Regions from separate parts of the Undibacterium sp. CY21W genome, predicted to be linked through region 2. Evidence: predicted binding sites of a transcription regulator. Region 2 holds the regulator's gene; the other holds the start of a gene.
What was found. The regulator LexA, encoded in region 2, represses DNA repair genes until DNA is damaged. The targets are predictions, from matches to a motif close to ACTGTATNNNNATACAGT.
Positions count from the first base shown of each region.

Region 1: a site for LexA is predicted at 2,677-2,694, ahead of ruvA (Holliday junction branch migration protein RuvA). Genes of this name have one in related genera too.

Region 1 covers NZ_JACOGE010000002.1:707,018-716,665, reverse strand. Annotated here, with positions in the region: gene H8K29_RS07840 (porin) at 1-808, shown strand, start outside; gene ruvB (Holliday junction branch migration DNA helicase RuvB) at 1,026-2,069, opposite strand; gene ruvA (Holliday junction branch migration protein RuvA) at 2,081-2,662, opposite strand; gene ruvC (crossover junction endodeoxyribonuclease RuvC) at 2,918-3,460, opposite strand; gene purH (bifunctional phosphoribosylaminoimidazolecarboxamide formyltransferase/IMP cyclohydrolase) at 3,496-5,061, opposite strand; gene H8K29_RS07815 (helix-turn-helix domain-containing protein) at 5,113-5,346, opposite strand; gene dusB (tRNA dihydrouridine synthase DusB) at 5,444-6,454, opposite strand; gene H8K29_RS07805 (histidine phosphatase family protein) at 6,740-7,399, opposite strand; gene dtd (D-aminoacyl-tRNA deacylase) at 7,449-7,898, opposite strand; gene tyrS (tyrosine--tRNA ligase) at 7,895-9,163, opposite strand; gene H8K29_RS07790 (peptidoglycan DD-metalloendopeptidase family protein) at 9,402-9,648, shown strand, end outside.
Region 2 covers NZ_JACOGE010000008.1:116,956-126,603, forward strand. Annotated here, with positions in the region: gene H8K29_RS16705 (efflux RND transporter permease subunit) at 1-1,192, shown strand, start outside; tRNA gene H8K29_RS16710 (tRNA-Leu) at 1,416-1,502, shown strand; gene tig (trigger factor) at 1,531-2,880, shown strand; gene clpP (ATP-dependent Clp endopeptidase proteolytic subunit ClpP) at 2,900-3,526, shown strand; gene clpX (ATP-dependent Clp protease ATP-binding subunit ClpX) at 3,709-4,974, shown strand; gene lon (endopeptidase La) at 5,192-7,597, shown strand; gene lexA (transcriptional repressor LexA) at 7,702-8,358, opposite strand; gene rpsF (30S ribosomal protein S6) at 8,592-8,960, shown strand; gene priB (primosomal replication protein N) at 8,995-9,294, shown strand; gene rpsR (30S ribosomal protein S18) at 9,304-9,588, shown strand; gene rplI (50S ribosomal protein L9) at 9,615-9,648, shown strand, end outside.

The sequences.
Region 1 (9,648 bases), on a different contig from region 2:
AATGGGTATTCAGGCTGATACCGGTGCGTCTGCTCAAGGCGGACTGGCATTTGGTCGTGCAGCATGGGTGGGCTTGTCCGGTGACTTTGGCGCGATTCAACTGGGTCGTCAAAACAAACCAATGTTCGATGCTGTAGACTCTATCGATCCATTCGGCACAGGCATTATCGGTGGTAGCGCAACAGACAGCACAAGTGCAACAGGCTTGGGTAATCTGTTTTTTGCAACAAATCCACGTTCCACCAACACAGCAAACTATACAACCAACAACCTGAGTGGTTTTACTGGTTCTCTGGCTTATACATTTGGCGAACAAGCTGGTGATAACAGCAAAAACCGTGGTATCGGTGCATCTGGGTCTTACGCAGCAGGACCGTTGCTCGCAACAGTGGCATATCACACAGAAGATGTCTCTGCTGCTGCAAAGCCAACGAATGCTGTTAAGCATATTTTCGCTGGTGCAACTTATGACTTCACAGTTGTGAAAGCAGCGCTTGCTTATGGTAAAGTGAAATCAGATGATAACTCTGTTGCCTACAAACTTTGGAATCTTGGTGCGACTTTCCCGGTCAGCGCAGCAGGTACTATCATCGCTGGTGTAACACGCGTTTCTAGTGATGTAGTCAGTACTGATCGCAATAGCACACAACTGGCTTTAGGTTATACACACTCTCTGTCTAAACGTACTAATGTTTACACATCTTTTTCTCGGTTGTCTAATGATGCAAACGTAAATGCAGGTGGCTTAGCATCTGGGCTGGGACGTACAGAGCGTATGGTTAACGTTGGTATCCGTCACGCATTCTAATCTTCAGCAGGCGTGAGCTTGCTGTCTTAGAAAATAAAAAAGCACCTTTGGGTGCTTTTTTATTTTGTGTATGGAATTCGGGCAATCGACAATTTGTTTGACTCACTTTTGATGAACGAAAGAGGCCAATTATTTGCTTATCGTGATCATTGGGTGTCCTTGCGTCAGTATTTGAAGTGATTTTGTATTTACGCCGGAAGCAATCGATTTCTGGCTGTCACTCATTCTCTGGCGGTACAAGATTAAAATGTTCGTAAGCCAAAGTGGTGGCAATTCTCCCGCGAGGAGTACGTTGCAGGTAACCTTGTTGTATCAGATAGGGTTCCAGCACATCTTCAATGGTGTCACGTTCCTCACCGATTGCCGCCGCGACATTGTCCAGCCCGACGGGGCCGCCACCGAATTTAAACAGGATGGCTTCAAGTAGCTTTCTGTCCATCAGATCGAAGCCAACGGTATCCACATCCAGCATTTTCAGCGCGGCATCGGCAATATCTTTGGTGATCTCGCCATTGCCTTTCACCTCGGCATAGTCACGTACCCGCCGCAGCAGGCGATTGGCAATACGCGGTGTGCCACGCGCGCGATTAGCGATTTCTCGCGCGCCAGCTTCGTGTATCGGTGCATTCAGGAGGGAGGCCGAACGTGTGACGATACGCGTCAGTTGTTCCGGCGTATAAAATTCCAGACGGGCGACGATACCAAAGCGATCACGCAAAGGATTCGTCAGCATGCCCGCCCGCGTTGTTGCACCGACCAGCGTGAACGGTTGCAGATCCAGTTTAACCGAGCGTGCAGCGGGGCCTTCGCCTATCATGATGTCGATCTGATAGTCTTCCAGCGCAGGATATAAAATCTCTTCAACGACGGGAGACAAACGGTGAATTTCATCGATAAACAGCACATCGTTTGCTTCCAGATTCGTCAGTAGTGCGGCCAGATCGCCTGCACGCTCCAGAACCGGCCCCGAAGTCTGACGCAGGTTGACTCCCATTTCACGGGCAATAATGTGTGCCAGCGTGGTTTTACCTAAGCCCGGAGGGCCGAACAGCAGGGTGTGATCGAGTGCTTCTCCGCGCTGGCGCGCAGCCGTGATGAAAATTTCCAGCTGATCACGGATTTTTTCCTGCCCAACATATTCGTCGAGTTGTTTTGGCCGTAATGCGCGTTCAATCGCTTCTTCGTTAACGGACACCGGTGTTGCCGCAATGATGCGCTGTTCGCTGAAATTGATCGAAAGATTATCTGTCTGTATGCTCATGATGTAATTTTTCAGCCTTTAGACAGTGATTTCAGGGCGAGTTTGATGCCTTCCGATACGCCTGTATCTTTTGGTACGGATTTCATCGCCAGCATTGCTTCTTTATCGGAATAACCCAGAGCTAACAAGGCATTCAGAATGTCGGCGCTATGATCACCTGCCGCGGCCGCCATGCCGGACGTAAATAAATCGGCACCGAGTTTACCTTTGAGTTCCAGTAACAGGCGCTCGGCAGTTTTTTTGCCTATTCCCGGAATGCGGGTTAAGCGACCGACTTCCTGCATCGTAATTGCCTGCGACAGATCTGCCACAGACATTCCCGAAAGGATAGACAATGCCGTGCGCGCACCGACGCCGCTGATTTTAACCAGTTGACGGAAGGTCGCACGTTCTTCTGCTGTGCCAAAACCAAACAGCACATGTGCATCTTCGCGTATGGCCAGATGTGTCAGCAAAACCACTTTTTCGCCTAGCGGTGGCAGGTTATAAAACGTGCTCATCGGCACATCGACTTCGTAGCCTACACCCTGACAATCGATCAATAATTGAGGGGGATTTTTCTCTAGCAGAGTGCCTGCGATGCGACCTATCATGAGACTGCTTTCATACTGTATGAATAAGCAGTGATAGTAAACGATTCTCTCCGGCTTGACGAGAGTGTGTCAGCGAAATTCCACGACTTAGGACTGGTGTTGCTTTCCTGAGCTGCAGCGGAAAATAAAAAGAAGATGTGTCGTCGTGTTTACAAGGGTCTTCAGGCAAAAAGGCTCGCTGGGGCGCATCAACATTGAGGGATGCTAAGTTTCGACGAGTGTCAGACATAGAATTTGATCTTACAGGATGTGCATTTACCCTATCAGTCTGCCTGCTTTCACACGTAGACCTTTTTTTGCCAGTTCGGGCGCAATGGCACTCAAGGTTGCCAGGGCTTCACCACTATGGGCGTGGCAAATCGCAACCCCGAGCGCATCAGCGGCATCCGCACTTGGTGTGCCGGATAGCATTAACAGACGTTGCACCATATCCTGCACCTGCTCCTTGCTGGCACGCCCCTGGCCGACAACCCCTTGCTTGACCTGCAGCGCCGTGTATTCGGCGACCATCAGATCAGCGGCGACTAATGCGCAGATGGCTGCGCCACGCGCCTGTCCCAGCAATAAGGTGGATTGTGGATTGACGTTGACGAAGACTTTCTCTATCGCCGCACAATCAGGCTGATAAGTGCGGACAATTTCAGAAACGCCGGAAAGGATAGTTTTCAGCCGCTCAGGTAAAGAACCTTCGACCGTTTTGATGGTGCCAGATGCTACGTAAGTGAGCTTCTGTCCCTGCTTATGAATAACCCCGAATCCAGTTGTCCGCAATCCGGGGTCGATACCTAAAATCTTCATGTGTGCCTTGCCCCGCAAAAGAGCAAGGCGAATGATTAATGACGGAAATGACGTGTGCCAGTATAGACCATCACCACACCGCGTTCATCTGCGGCATCAATGACTTCCTGATCGCGCATAGAGCCACCCGGATGAATCACACAAGTCGCGCCTGCATCGACCACTACATCCAGACCGTCACGGAACGGGAAGAATGCATCTGACGCTACAGCAGAACCTATCAGCGACAGCCCAGCATTTTGTGCTTTGATCGAAGCGATACGCGCAGAATCAATACGGCTCATCTGACCGGCGCCGACACCTAGCGTCATACCGTTGCCACAGAATACGATCGCATTCGATTTAACGTATTTCGCGACACGCCATGCAAACATCATGTCGGCCATTTGTTGTGGTGTCGGTTGAAGTTTGGAGACGACGCGCAATTCTTCCTGCAAAACGTTTTTCGCATCCGGTGCCTGTACCAGCAAGCCGCCACCTACGCGTTTGACGTCGTATTGATTGACTTCGTTGCCCAAGGCAATTTCCAACAAACGTACGTTTTGTTTGGCTGCAAAAATCGCTTTTGCTTCTGCTGTGAACGATGGTGCGATCAGTACTTCAACGAATTGTTTAGCGACGATTTCTGCTGCTTTGCCATCGAGTTCACGGTTGAATGCAATGATGCCGCCAAAGGCTGATGTCGGATCGGTTTGTAATGCTTTGCTGTATGCGTCAAATGGTGTCGGGGCTACCGCTACGCCGCAAGGATTCGCATGCTTAACGATGACGCAAGCGGATTCTTTGAACGACTTAACGCATTCCCAGGCTGCGTCGGAGTCAGCGATGTTGTTGTACGACAGTTCTTTGCCTTGCAATTGTTTGTAGTTGGCGAGTGCGCCATCCACTGTTTTCAAATCACGATAGAAAGCTGCCGACTGATGCGGGTTTTCGCCATAACGCATTTCCTGCACTTTGTCGAAATGCAGATTCAGTGTCTGCGGATAAGCGCTGCGTGTCGTGTGTGCTTTATCTTCACCGAGGCTGGTCAGATAGTTAGTGATAGCACCGTCATATTGTGCGGTATGCGCAAAGACTTTTTTTGCCAGCGTGAACTTGGTGTCATAGCTGACGACATTGTTATTCGCCTTCATTTCGGCGAGAACCACGGTGTAGTCGCTGGGGTCAACAATCACGGTCACGTCTTTGTGATTTTTTGCCGATGAGCGCAGCATCGTCGGGCCACCGATATCAATGTTCTCAATCGCATCTTCGAGTGAGCATTCTGCTTTGGCGACCGTTTGCTGGAAAGGGTAGAGATTCACAACGACCATATCTATCGTCGGAATGCCATGCTGTTCAAGCGCTGCAACATGCTCAGGAAAATCGCGGCGCGCCAGAATGCCGCCGTGTACTTTCGGGTGCAGTGTTTTCACACGTCCGTCGAGCATTTCAGGAAAGCCCGTGTAGTCCGCTACTTCGGTTACAGCTAAACCATTATCGGCCAATAATTTAGCGGTGCCGCCGGTGGAGAGCAACTTGACACCGAGTGCAGACAATTCACGTGCAAATTCGAGCACACCGGTCTTGTCGGAGACGGAGATAAGAGCTTGTTTGATCATGATGAAGATAAGTGAGTAAGGAAATCGGTGTCAGGCGCTGGCGGCAAATAATTACAGCAAACCGTGCTGCTGCAATTTCTTGCGCAAGGTATTGCGGTTAATGCCGAGCATGTCTGCTGCTTGTGACTGGTTGCTGGAGGCGCGTATCATCACCATTTCCAGCATAGGTTTTTCTACTGCTAATACAACCATGTCGTAAATATTGGAGGCGGGTTGTTCGCCGAGATCGCGGAAATATTTTTCCAGATTTTTATGGACGGCGTCCTGAATGCTATCTTTGCTCATGCTGTTTTTGTCACTGTTCGGTTATGCCGGTCGGCGCTTTCATTTCAATGCTGAAGGCGCTGATGTTATGCGGTCGGATTACAAATATCGGTTTGTTTTACGCCGCCATTTTTTCTTCAAAGGGGCGGTATTGTAACCGTTCCCCCGCCATGCGATCAAAAAAATGACTGACGGCATCAAGTTGTTCATCGCACGACGTTAGTAAATTCATTTGCTGCCGGAATTCCTCGCCGTTGACGAGATCCTGCACGTACCAGCCTATGTGTTTGCGCGCAGTCCTGACACCAAGATACTCACCGTAAAACTCATAATGTGCTTTCAGATGGTTATCCATCAGGTGCCTGACTTCGCTGATCAGTGGCGGTGGTAAGTGTTCGCCAGTTGCTAGGAAATGTTCGATTTCGCGAAAGATCCAGGGCCGCCCTTGTGCTGCACGCCCTATCATGATCGCATCTGCACCGGTAACTTCTAACACGTATTTTGCTTTTTCCGGCGTGGTGATATCGCCATTGGCAACCACTGGAATAGTCACCGCCGCTTTGACGGCGGCAATGGTGTCGTATTCGGCATCGCCTTTGTAGCCATCAGCACGGGTACGGCCATGCAAGGTCAGCATTTGTATGCCAGCAGATTCCGCCATACGTGCAATCGTCAGCGCGTTTTTGTTTGCTCTGTCCCAGCCGGTACGGAATTTCAGCGTGACAGGCACATCGACGGCACCGACCACGGCATCGAGAATGTCGCCAACCAGAGCTTCGTTTTGCAGCAACGCCGAGCCACACCACGCATTGCATACTTTCTTGACCGGGCAACCCATGTTGATGTCGATGATCTGCGCGCCCTTATCCACATTATGTTTTGCGCAATCCGCAAGCATTTTGGGATCTGCGCCTGCGATCTGTACTGCCTTGGGTTCCATCTCTCCGGCATGGTTAGTGCGTCGGGTCGATTTTTCGGTTTCCCATAATTTCGGATTCGATGCCGCCATTTCCGAAACGGCATAACCTGCACCAAGTTCTTTGCATAACTGACGGAAAGGTCTGTCGGTGACCCCAGCCATGGGAGCCACAAAAATATTGTTACGCAAGACGTAGGAACCAATTTGCACGATGAGGTGGGAGGGAATTTGAAGAAGCGCTATTTTACCTGAAACCTGCCTAAATAATTAGCAAATACGCTGTTTTCTGAAGGAATATTTATTTCAATCAGGTCGCGATTTTGATAGCTTTAGACTTGCTTTTCTAAATTTCGACAGCCAGTCGGTACTGGCTTGTCGTCATGTTTTGTTTGGTTGAAGTTTGGCTGAAAATTGCGCAGCATGTGTGTGCTTGATGTAGAGCGGATGCGGTGCTTGCATCAGCGCTATCAATGGAGATAAGCGATATGAACGACGTCAGGATGCTTTATCGTTTTGATTAATTTCATCCATGGCGTCAGTATCGAGATGGGCAATGTCTCCCCACTGGATCAGTTGCAAAGCATTGTCTTTGTACTCAAAGCGGTTAATGCTTGCGTTGTAAATCGTCACCTCACGTGGAGCATTCAACGGCAATCCTTTGGCTGCACGATACGCGCATTCGAGTACACCACCGTGGGCGACCAGGGCGATTTTTTTCCCTTCGAATTGTTTTGCGTAGTGCTCAATGTGCTCGATGATACGTTGATGAAACTGACGTGTTGTCTCACCTTTATTTTCCCCTGGAGGAAATTCTGCGTCAGGATCATGCGATTTCCACGCCGCATAGGCTTCCGGAAAAACATGTGGAATCTCGCTGTACAGTTGTCCTTCAAAGCCGCCATAGCAACGTTCGCGTAAGCCAGCATCGATGCGGGTACTGATGCCTTGCAAGCGCGCGATTTCACCGGCAGTCTGCACTGCCCGTTGTAAATCACTGGAAATGATGGCATCCAGTTTTTCATTTTGCAGCGACCACGCCAGCGCCTTTGCCTGCTGCGTTCCTTGTGCATTCAATGGAATATCAAGGTGGCCCTGCAAGCGTTTAATAGCATTCCAGGCTGTTTCACCGTGGCGGATAAGGAGAATTTCAGTCATCTGATTTGTGGATAGTTGCAGGCACGTCGAAACGGCTAAGGCGATGTCGTTACGCTGATTTTTTTGTTTCCAACCAAAATGTGACAGGACCGTCGTTGGTCAGCGACACTTTCATGTCGGCACCAAAACGGCCAGTCTCGACGGTGCTGTGTTTGCTTTTTGCTTGCCGGACAAAATAGTCGAACAATTGGCGCGCGACATCAGGCGGTGCAGCAGGCGTGAACGAAGGGCGGGTGCCGGCGTTGGTATTGGCCGCCAGCGTGAATTGCGGTACCAGCAATAAGCCGCCCTGCGTATCTGTAATGCTGAGGTTCATTTTTCCAGCATCATCACTGAATACGCGGTAGGTCAGCAGCTTATTGAGTAAGGCATCCGCCTCGGTTTCACTGTCGCCGCGTTCTGCGCAGACCAATACCATTAAGCCCGCTGTGATCGCGCCGGTGGTTTCACCATCGACGACGACACTGGCATGGCTGACGCGTTGCAATAGTGCGATCATGCTGACAAAGTCACGCGGGCAAATTTTCGTTTGCCGACTTGTAATACAAATGTCCCGGCTTCGACCTTCAGACCTTTGTCACTGAGAACGGTGCCGTCAATACGTACGCCGCCTTGCTCAATCATACGCAAAGCTTCAGAGGTCGATGCACACAGATTTGCCTGTTTCAATAACTGCGCGATGCCGACTGGCGCACCGCTCAGGCTGACTTCCGGCACGTCGTCCGGTATGCCACCTTTCGAGCGGTTAACGAAATCGGACAGTGCATCTTCACCGGCTTGTTTATTATGGAAGCGGGCAACGATTTCCTGCGCCAGCGCAACCTTGATATCGCGTGGATTCTGGCCGTCAGCAACGGCTTTTTTATAGACTGCAATTTGCTCAATAGAGCAGAACGAAAGCAGGTCGTAATACTTCCACATCATCTCGTCTGAAATACTCATGATCTTGGCGAACATGTTATTTGCCGGTTCCGTGATGGCGATGTAGTTATTTTTTGATTTCGACATCTTTTCAACGCCGTCCAGACCTTCCAGCAGTGGCATGGTCAGAATACATTGTTGCTCTTGTCCGTAATCTTTTTGCAGTTCGCGTCCGACCAGTAAATTGAATTTCTGATCTGTGCCACCGAGTTCGAGGTCAGCATGTAATGCGACGGAATCATAGCCCTGCATCAGCGGATACAGAAACTCGTGTACCGAAATCGGTGTGCCTGCTTTGAAACGTTTGGTAAAGTCATCACGCTCCATCATACGAGCCACAGTATATTTTGATGACAACTGAATCATGCCGCGTGCACCCAGCGGATCACACCATTCTGAGTTGTAACGGATTTCAGTTTTTGCCGGATCTAATACCAGGCTCGCTTGCCGGAAGTAAGTTTTGGCGTTTTCCTCGATCTGCTCACGGGTCAGCGGCGGGCGGGTGATATTGCGTCCGGAAGGATCGCCGATCATCGACGTGAAGTCACCAATCAGAAAGATAACCTGATGGCCTAAATCTTGCAGTTGCCGCAATTTATTCAGAACGACAGTATGACCAAGGTGCAAATCTGGTGCAGTCGGATCCAGCCCCAGTTTGATACGTAAAGGTTTGCCGGTTTGTTCGCTGCGGGCGAGTTTTTGCGCAAATTCGCTTTCGATGAGCAATTCGTCAACGCCACGTTTTGTGACCGCGAGGGCGTGTTGTACGGCATCGGATAGTGGCAAGGCTTTGGCTGGCGTGATGATGCTGGAACTGGAGGTGGAATTTTGTGCAGAAGTCATAGGTATTTAAACGAGATTTTTTGTAACATCGCTGGTCAGGGTTCTCATTCTGAATCAATAATCAGCGTTTTGCCAGATTCTGGGTGTCGGTTTAATTTTGCTGGGATCAAGTTTTCTTGCTTTATAATCCAGCCTTGGTTTGTCGCCGATCATATTCTTCGAGCATGTTTTGCTTAGAATATTATTGCTGCAGCGACCCCCGAATTTTCGATAAAAACAGTCAATTTTAACTTATTGCATGCGACCATCAGATAAATTACTTCGTGTGGCTACCGGCAGCTCCAGACTGTTGTTAGGTTCCACCCGCGTTTCCCGTATTGTTTCCGTCACTGCTTTATTCTTCGCTGTCTGTGCTGTAGGTGCGACGGCCGTTGCGCCTCTGGCACCGGATGCGGCAGATTTGCCGGTTAAAAAAATTACCAAAGAATTGCCTTTACCCAGCCTTGATGAACAAGTCGCTGCATTGGCCAATGCTGATCAGCAGT
Region 2 (9,648 bases):
ACTGGTTGTTTTGCCTAAAGATTTAAAATCAAGAGAGGCGCTGCGCTTGAAAATTGTCGATATTTTCAAGAAGGATTTTCCTGAGGTACGCGGTCGCGTGAAATTGCTGCCGAACGGACCACCGGTGCCTTATCCTGTGCAATTCCGCGTGACCGGGCTGGAAGTGGCGAAGGTGCGAGAGATTGCTGATCAGGTAAAGCAGGTCATGATGGCGAATCCGAATGCGATTGGTGTGAACGACAACTGGAATGAGTCGGTGAAAGTGGTGCGTATCGACCTGGATCAGGACAAGTTGCGGGTATTGGGTGTGACCTCGCAAAACGTTATGCGCGCGGCGAATACGATTCTGAGCGGTACAACCGTCGGGCAATTCCGCGATGGCAATAAGTTGATCGACATGGTGGTGCGTCAGCCAGTTGATGAGCGTTCAACCGTGAACGCATTGAACAATGCGAATATCCCTACTGCGAGCGGAAAATCGGTTCCTTTGTCGCAGATCGCGACGATCAAACTGGTCTGGGAGCCAGGCGTGGTCTGGCGCGAGGGGAGGGAGTGGGCTGTTACCGTACAGTCTGACGTGGTTGATGGCATTCAGGGGCCGACCGTATCAAGCCAGATCGCACCGCAGTTGAAGGGTATTCAGGCCGCCTTGCCTCCGGGTTATGCAGTGGAGTTAGCTGGTGCCGCAGCGGATAGCGGCAAGGCGCAAGAATCGATTGCTGCCAATGTACCGTTAGTCGTGTTTATCATTTTTACGCTGCTCATGTTGCAACTGCATAGTTTTTCCCGCGTCATTCTGGTTTTCCTGACCGGGCCGCTGGGATTGGCGGGAGCTGCCCTGGCATTGCTTGTGCTGCAGAGACCGTTTGGTTTTGTTGCGCAACTGGGCGTCATTGCTTTGTTCGGTATGATTATACGTAATTCAGTCATTCTGATTGATCAGATTGAGCAGGATATCCAGGAAGGCTCAGATGTCTGGACTGCGATCGTTGAATCAGCTGTCCGTCGGTTCCGTCCTATCATTCTGACGGCGGCGGCGGCGGTGCTGGCGATGATTCCTTTGTCGCGCTCGGTATTCTGGGGGCCGATGGCCGTCGCAATTATGGGTGGTTTAATCATCGCAACCGGTCTGACTTTGCTGTTTTTACCGGCATTGTATGCGGCATGGTTCCGTGTTAAAAAGCCGACGTAAGCAAAAGGAGAGGGATGTTTCAGGTAAGCGACGCAGAGTTGCCTGAAATGTTTTTTTTGAAGCATTAAAAAAATAAGGCACGGGCTTACAAAATCCAGTAGAATTACGGGTTGGAGTTGTAATGCCACTATTTAATAGTTTTGGGCGACGCTTGATGTTCGGGTCGCCCTTTGCTTTTGTGCCGGACGCGTCGGATGTGCCGGTAAGTAACATAACTCATCCCGCGAGGATGGCGAAATTGGTAGACGCACCAGGTTTAGGTCCTGACGCCAGCAATGGTGTGGGGGTTCGAGTCCCCCTCCTCGCACCACAGAATTTTTACTATTTGGACGATTTTCATGGCAACTGCAGTCGAAACTTTAGATAAATTGGAACGCCGCCTTACAATTTCCTTCCCGATCGCTGATGTGCAATCAGAAGTTGAAAAACGTTTGAAGGTGCGCGCACGCACAGCAAAAGCACCTGGCTTCCGTCCAGGCAAAGTGCCTATGAAGATGGTTGCCGCACAATACGGTTACCAGGTTGAAACAGAAGTGCTGAACGATAAAGTTGGTCAGTCTTTTGCTGCGGCCGTTGGTGAAAGCAATCTGCGTGTTGCTGGTTACCCAAACATTGAGCCAAAAACAGGTGAAGGCGTTGCTGAAGGCACTCTGGCTTTCACTGCGACTTTCGAAGTCTATCCTGAAGTGGTTGTTGGCGATTTGTCTGCTGCTGAAGTTGAGCAGGTTAAATCCGATGTGACTGATGCAGAGATCGATAAAACGATTGATATCCTGCGCAAGCAACGCGTGCATTTCCACGTTAAAGGCGAACAGGGCGCGCATGGTGATGGTGGTGCAGATCAGTCTGCACAAAACGGCGACCGTGTCACCGTTGATTTCGTTGGTAAAATTGACGGCGTAGAATTTGCGGGTGGCAAGGCCGAAGGTTTCACTTTCGTGTTAGGTGAAGGCCGCATGTTGCCAGAGTTTGAGACAGCCACTGTTGGCTTGAAAGTTGGCGAATCTAAAACGTTCCCGCTGGCGTTCCCAGAAGATTATCATGGCAAAGATGTTGCCGGTAAAACTGCAGAATTTACCATCACTTTGACAAAGCTGGAGTGGGCGCATTTGCCTGAAGTTGATGCTGAATTTGCTAAGATGCTTGGCGTTGAAGATGGCGATCTGGTAAAAATGCGCACTGACATCAAAGAAAACCTCGAGCGCGAAGTTAAAGGCCGTGTTAAAGCGAAAACAAAAGAAAGCGTGATGGACGCTTTGGTTAAGGCGGTGACATTTGATGTTCCGACTTCTTTGGTTGCGCAAGACAGTGAGCGTCTGGCTGAAATGACTCGTCAGGATATGGCACAACGTGGCATGAACGTGAAAGACGTTCCATTCCCGATTGAGATGTTCAATGCGCAAGCAGAGCGCCGTGTCCGTCTGGGTCTGATTTTGGCTGAATTGGTCAAGGCTAATAACTTGCAGGCAACTGCAGAGCAGATCAAAGCTCAGGTTGAAGATTTCGCGCAAAGCTACGAAGATCCGCAACAAGTAGTGAAGTACTACTACAGTGATCGTAATCGCCTTGCAGAAGTTGAGGCCCTTGTATTAGAAGAAAACGTCGTTAACTATGTTCTCGGTAAGTCGAAAGTGACTGAAAAAACACTGCCTTTCGATGAGTTGATGGGCAATAACGCACAAGCATAAGTTTTAAAAGGAAAATCACATGACAGGCGTCATCCGTAATTCGGCGTTGGATACAAATATGCTGGGCATGGTGCCTATGGTGGTAGAGCAAAGTGGGCGCGGTGAACGTTCCTATGACATCTATTCCCGCTTATTGAAAGAGCGTGTGATTTTTCTGGTTGGTCCGGTGAATGATCAGACGGCAAATCTGGTCGTCGCGCAGCTGTTGTTTTTGGAGAGTGAAAATCCAGATAAGGATATTTCTTTCTACATTAATTCTCCGGGCGGCTCCGTTTCTGCCGGGATGGCGATCTACGACACCATGCAGTTCATTAAGCCAGATGTGTCGACATTGTGTACCGGTCTGGCTGCATCGATGGGGGCTTTTTTGCTGGCGGCAGGTGCTAAAGGTAAGCGATTCTCTTTACCGAATTCCCGCATTATGATTCATCAACCCTTGGGTGGTGCACAGGGGCAGGCTTCAGATATTGAGATTCAGGCGCGTGAAATTTTGTACTTGCGCGAACGTCTGAATGGCATTCTGGCGGAAAACACAGGCCGCAGCTTAGATCAGATTGCCAAAGACACTGATCGTGATAATTTTATGTCGGCTGATGCCGCTGTCGAATACGGGTTAATTGATAAAGTTTTGACTCATCGCGCTTAAGCTGCTTGAATTAGATAAACGCCCGTTCCCATAAAGGTTCGGGCGTTTTTTATTTATTTTCTAAATTATTCGATTTCTCAGGTACTTCCGGATCTTGTGCATGCAATGACGAAAACTGTTTTTGCAGGTAATATGCTCTTCGTTCCGATTTATATTTATTTTGTTTTTCTCATATTCGTACCATGCCCGATAAAAAATCCTCCAGCGGTGAAAAACTGCTCTACTGCTCATTCTGCGGAAAGAGTCAACATGAGGTTAAGAAGCTGATTGCAGGGCCTTCGGTCTTTATTTGCGATGAGTGCATAGACTTGTGCAATGACATTATTCGCGATGAAGTATCTGAAATTGACAATATAGCGAGCGCGAAAACTGAGCTGCCAACTCCCCAGGAAATTACCGATTTATTGGACCAGTATGTGATTGGTCAGCCAAACGCGAAGCGTATTCTGGCGGTCGCTGTCTACAATCATTACAAGCGTCTGAAGCATCTGGGTAAAAAGGATGATGTAGAGCTCGCCAAGAGTAATATTTTGCTGGTTGGCCCTACCGGGTCAGGTAAAACGTTGCTGGCGCAGACGCTTGCTCGCATGTTGAATGTACCGTTTGTGATCGCAGACGCAACGACCTTGACCGAGGCTGGTTATGTTGGTGAGGACGTTGAAAATATCATTCAAAAATTGCTGCAGAACTGTAATTATGAAGTCGAACGTGCTCAGAAGGGCATCGTCTATATCGATGAGATTGATAAGATTTCCCGTAAATCTGACAATCCCTCGATCACACGTGATGTGTCTGGTGAAGGCGTGCAGCAGGCTCTGCTGAAGCTGATCGAGGGCACGATGGCATCGGTGCCGCCACAAGGTGGTCGCAAGCATCCAAATCAGGACTTCATTCAGATCGATACCACGAATATCATGTTTATTTGTGGCGGTGCTTTTGATGGCCTGGCAAAGATTATTTCAGACAGATCAGAGCGTAGCAGTATTGGTTTTTCAGCCAGCGTTAAAAGTCAGACGGAAAAAAGCGCAAGTCAGATGATGCAGGATGCGGAGCCGCAGGATTTGATTAAGTTCGGTTTGATTCCTGAATTGGTTGGTCGTTTGCCTGTGATTGCAACGCTCAACGAACTCGATGAAGCGGCATTGATTCAGATCCTGGTTGAGCCAAAAAATGCGCTGATTAAGCAATATGCAAAACTGCTGGAAATGGAAGGCACTGAGCTTGAAATACGCCCGGCTGCTTTGCAGGCAATTGCAAAAAAAGCGATTGCCCGTAAAACTGGTGCGCGTGGTTTGAGATCGATACTGGAGCATGCATTGTTGGATATTATGTACGATCTGCCTAGCCATCAAAATGTTGAAAAAGTGGTGATTGATGAGGGGACTATCACTAACGGTGCTAAGCCTTTGCTTATTTATCACGAGCAAGCCAAAGTGTCCGGAGCTTGAGTTTTTGCAAAAAAGGGGAGATATCCCCTTTTTTTTATGGTTATTCACCGCATTTTTTTTAATCGAAGTAGAATGAAGTAGGAAGAAACATGGCTTCAGCCGTAAAGCTACCCGGAGGAGCTCTCTGCGTAGCTTTTTTATTGTTTTTTCTGATAATGGGCTTGTGTTTTAGCCTTGTGCGCCAACATTACCAACTAGTATTTATGAAAGGTGCGCCATGACAACTACTTCAATTACCGAGCAAATTCAACTGCCGCTGCTGCCATTACGTGACGTGGTTGTATTTCCCCATATGGTTATTCCACTGTTTGTGGGGCGCCCAAAGTCCATTAAGGCTTTGGAGGCTGCAATGGAGCAGGGTAAAAGCATTATGCTTGCTGCTCAAAAAGCCGCTGCGAAGGACGAGCCTTCGGCTGACGATATTTATGAAATTGGTTGTATAGCCAATATTTTGCAAATGTTGAAGTTGCCTGATGGCACAGTAAAAGTATTGGTTGAAGGGGCGCAGCGTGCCCGCATTCACCAGATTCATGATTCTGAGTCACACTTCAGTGCTGAAGTGACGCCGGTTGCAGCAGTTGAGGAAGATGATTCCGAAGTTGAAGCGATGCGTCGTGCAATTGTTCAACAGTTTGATCAATACGTAAAACTGAACAAAAAAATCCCGCCTGAAATTCTTGCCTCTCTTTCTGGCATTGACGACGCCGGTCGTCTTGCAGATACCATCGCGGCACACTTGCCTCTGAAATTGGAGCAAAAGCAAGTGATCCTGGAAATTTTCAGTGTAGCCAAAAGGCTTGAGCATCTGCTTGGGCAACTTGAAGGCGAGCTCGATATCTTGCAGGTGGAAAAACGTATCCGTGGTCGCGTTAAGCGTCAGATGGAGAAATCGCAGCGTGAGTACTATCTGAACGAACAAGTGAAAGCGATTCAGAAAGAGCTGGGCGAAGGTGAAGAGGGTGCAGATATCGATGAACTTGAGAAAAAAATCATTGCCGCCAAAATGCCGAAAGAAGCTCGCGACAAGGCTCTTAATGAGTTGAAAAAACTCAAAATGATGTCACCGATGTCTGCAGAGGCAACAGTTGTCAGAAATTATATTGATACTATTGTTGGTTTGCCTTGGAAGAAAAAATCCAAAGTAAATAATGATCTGACGAATGCTGAGAAGGTTCTGGAGGATGAGCATTACGGTTTAGATAAGGTTAAAGAGCGCATTCTTGAGTATCTTGCTGTTCAGCAACGTGTGGATAAGTTAAAAGCTCCGATTCTGTGTCTGGTCGGCCCTCCGGGTGTCGGTAAAACGTCTCTCGGTCAGTCGATTGCCCGGGCAACAAATCGCAAGTTCGTTCGCATGGCGCTTGGTGGTGTGCGTGACGAGGCAGAGATTCGTGGACATCGTCGCACTTACATTGGCTCCATGCCTGGTAAAATTTTGCAGAGCCTGGCCAAGGTCGGTGTTCGCAACCCTCTTTTTTTGTTGGATGAAGTCGATAAAATGGGGGCGGATTTCCGTGGCGATCCTTCGTCCGCATTGCTGGAGGTGCTTGATCCTGAACAAAATCATACGTTTTCGGATCACTACATTGAAGTCGATTTTGATTTGTCTGACGTGATGTTTGTCGCGACGTCTAACTCGTACAATATTCCTCCTGCATTGTTGGACAGGATGGAAGTGATTCGTCTTTCTGGTTACACAGAGGATGAAAAAACCAGCATTGCTCAGCGCTATTTGTTGCAAAAGCAAATTAAAAATAACGGCCTGAAAGAAACGGAAATCACTGTCGCAGAAAGTGCGATCAGAGATATTATCCGCTATTACACAAGGGAGGCTGGTGTTCGTTCGCTGGAGCGCGAAATTTCCAAAATATGTCGTAAAGTCGTCAAAATGCTTTTGCTGAAGAAGAGTGAGAAAAAAGCGACGATTACCTCCAAAAATCTGGATAAATATTTGGGTGTACGCCGATACGATTTTGGCGTTGCGGTCAAGGATAATCAAATTGGTCAGGTAGTTGGTCTGGCATGGACGGAAGTTGGTGGCGATCTCTTGACTATCGAGGCTGTTTCTATGCCCGGTAAAGGTGGCGTTATCCGCACTGGAACCTTAGGTGATGTCATGAAGGAGTCGATCGAAGCTGCCCGCACAGTTGTGCGTAGCCGGGCTCAGCGCTTGGGCATTAAGGCTGATGTCTTTGAGAAGAGTGATATTCACATTCACGTACCTGAAGGGGCGACACCTAAAGACGGTCCTTCTGCTGGTATCGCAATGACGACCGCATTGGTATCTGTGTTCACCGGGATTCCTGTGCGGGCGGACGTTGCGATGACAGGTGAGATCACTTTGCGTGGCGAGGTGTTGCCAATTGGTGGTTTGAAAGAGAAATTACTGGCAGCGCATCGCGGCGGAATTAAAACTGTTTTAATTCCGGAGGAGAACGCAAAGGATCTGGCTGAAATCCCGGACAATGTAAAAAACAAACTGGAAATTATCCCGGTGCGTTGGATAGACAAGGTGTTGGAAATTGCTTTGGAGCGTCAGCCGCAGCCTTTGGTTGACGCGGAAATTCCCGTTGCTGCTGGATCAAGTGAGCCTTCTGCTGATCTTGCTGTTGTGAAGCATTAATGTTGTATGGATAAAAAAACGCCCGAATTTTCGGGCGTTTTTTTTATTTAGATTTTATCTAAGCGTCATTGATAGCAATATATTTTCGTTTGATTTTCTTAGTATCAGATCCAATTTCGCATCAGCCCGACAGCCAGTCCTTCCAGTGAGAAATTTTCCTCGTTTTCATTTACTTTGATAATTGAGTAGTCAGGATTCTCAGGAATTAATTCAACAGAATTTCCGGTTTTTTTATAGCGCTTGACAGTCACATCATCGCCAAGCCTGGCAACAATAATTTGCCCATTTCTTGCAGTATCAGTCTTCTTTACTGCTAACAGATCGCCATCGAGTATGCCTGCGTCACGCATAGACATGCCGCGAACCTTGAGAAGAAAATCTGGCTTGGCAGAAAACAGTGCAGGGTCTACTTGGTAGCTGGTTTCAATGTGTTCTGATGCGAGTATTGGCGATCCGGCCGCAACCCGCCCGATCAGTGGCAGGTTTATCTGAGAAAAAACAGATTGCGATGACGCCAGTTGTTGACCTGTGATATGACTTGATAATTCTGACTCCAGCAGGCGTATGCCGCGCGATGTTCCGGGCGCTATTTCAATCACGCCCTTTCTTGCGAGTGCCTGCAGGTGCTCTTCCGCTGCATTGGTGGAGCGAAAGCCCAGCTCAGCCGCTATTTCAGCGCGGGTCGGCGGGAAGCCTGTATTTTGAATGGCATCTTTGATTAAATTCAGGATCTGCTCTTGTCGGGCTGTCAGCTTAAGCATTTTGTGTGAACGTAGATCATTACGCTGTATATAAAAACAGTCTGTATTTTTATACAGTGCGCTGTGAAGTGCAAGGAAATTTTGTGGCTATGTGCAATCTAGTACCATCGGATTAGCTCTGTACTGAATTGATTGAATAAAACGGAAAAGTGCGTTATGATCGTCGGCTTTCCTCTTCCTGCACTCGTCTTGACGCCGAGGCAGGCTATTTTTATTGTCCACAAGGAGAATATATGCGTCATTATGAAATCGTATTTATTGTACATCCCGATCAAAGCGAGCAAGTTCCTGCAATGATCGAACGTTACAAAGCTAGCGTTGTTGCACGTGGTGGTCAGGTTCACCGCGTTGAAGACTGGGGCCGTCGTCAATTGGCTTACATGATTCAAAAATTGGCTAAAGCACATTATGTTTGCATGAACATTGAGTGCGATGCAGAAACATTGCTTGAGCTGGAAACAGCATTCAAATTCAATGATGCCGTTCTGCGTCACCTGACAGTCAAAATGAAAAAAGCTGAAACAGCACCATCTCCAATGATGAAAGCTGTTCAAAAAGAAGACGCGGCTAAAGCACAGCGCGTTGAAGCACCAGCTGCTTAATTCATTTGATTTGAAAAAGGTCGTATAAAAAACAGTGAATCAACTGACAGTGATGGCTCGTATCATAGAGAAATCAGCGATACGTTACACGCCAGCTGGGATACCAATAGTATCAGCAATATTGATGCACAGTTCGCAGCAGGTGGAAGCCGGAACAGGGCGATTGGTTGAATTTGAAATTTCCGCACAAGCTGCAGGTGAAATTTCAGGAAAATTCTCCGAACTGCCTTTAGATGTTGAGATTGCATTCACGGGTTTTTTAGCACGCAAAAATCGCAACAGCAAAAGTCTGGTATTTCATATCAATGGAATACGGGCAAATTTACTAGATTAGGAGCCACAAATGGCATTCGGTAAAAAATTTGATAAAAGCAAATTGAAGCAAAAGCGTCAACAACAAAACCCTTTGTTCAAACGCAAAAAATTCTGCCGCTTCACAGCAGCACATGTAGAAAAAGTTGATTACAAAGATATCGACACATTGAAAGATTTCGTGCAAGAAAACGGCAAAATTATGCCTGCACGTCTGACTGGTACTAAAGCGCTGTACCAACGTCAAGTTGATACAGCGATCAAGCGCGCACGCTACTTAGCGTTGTTGCCTTACACTGATCTGCACACAGCGTAATTGACGACAGGTATTAGGAGAAAAATATGCAAGTTATTCTGATGGATAAAGTCGTTAATC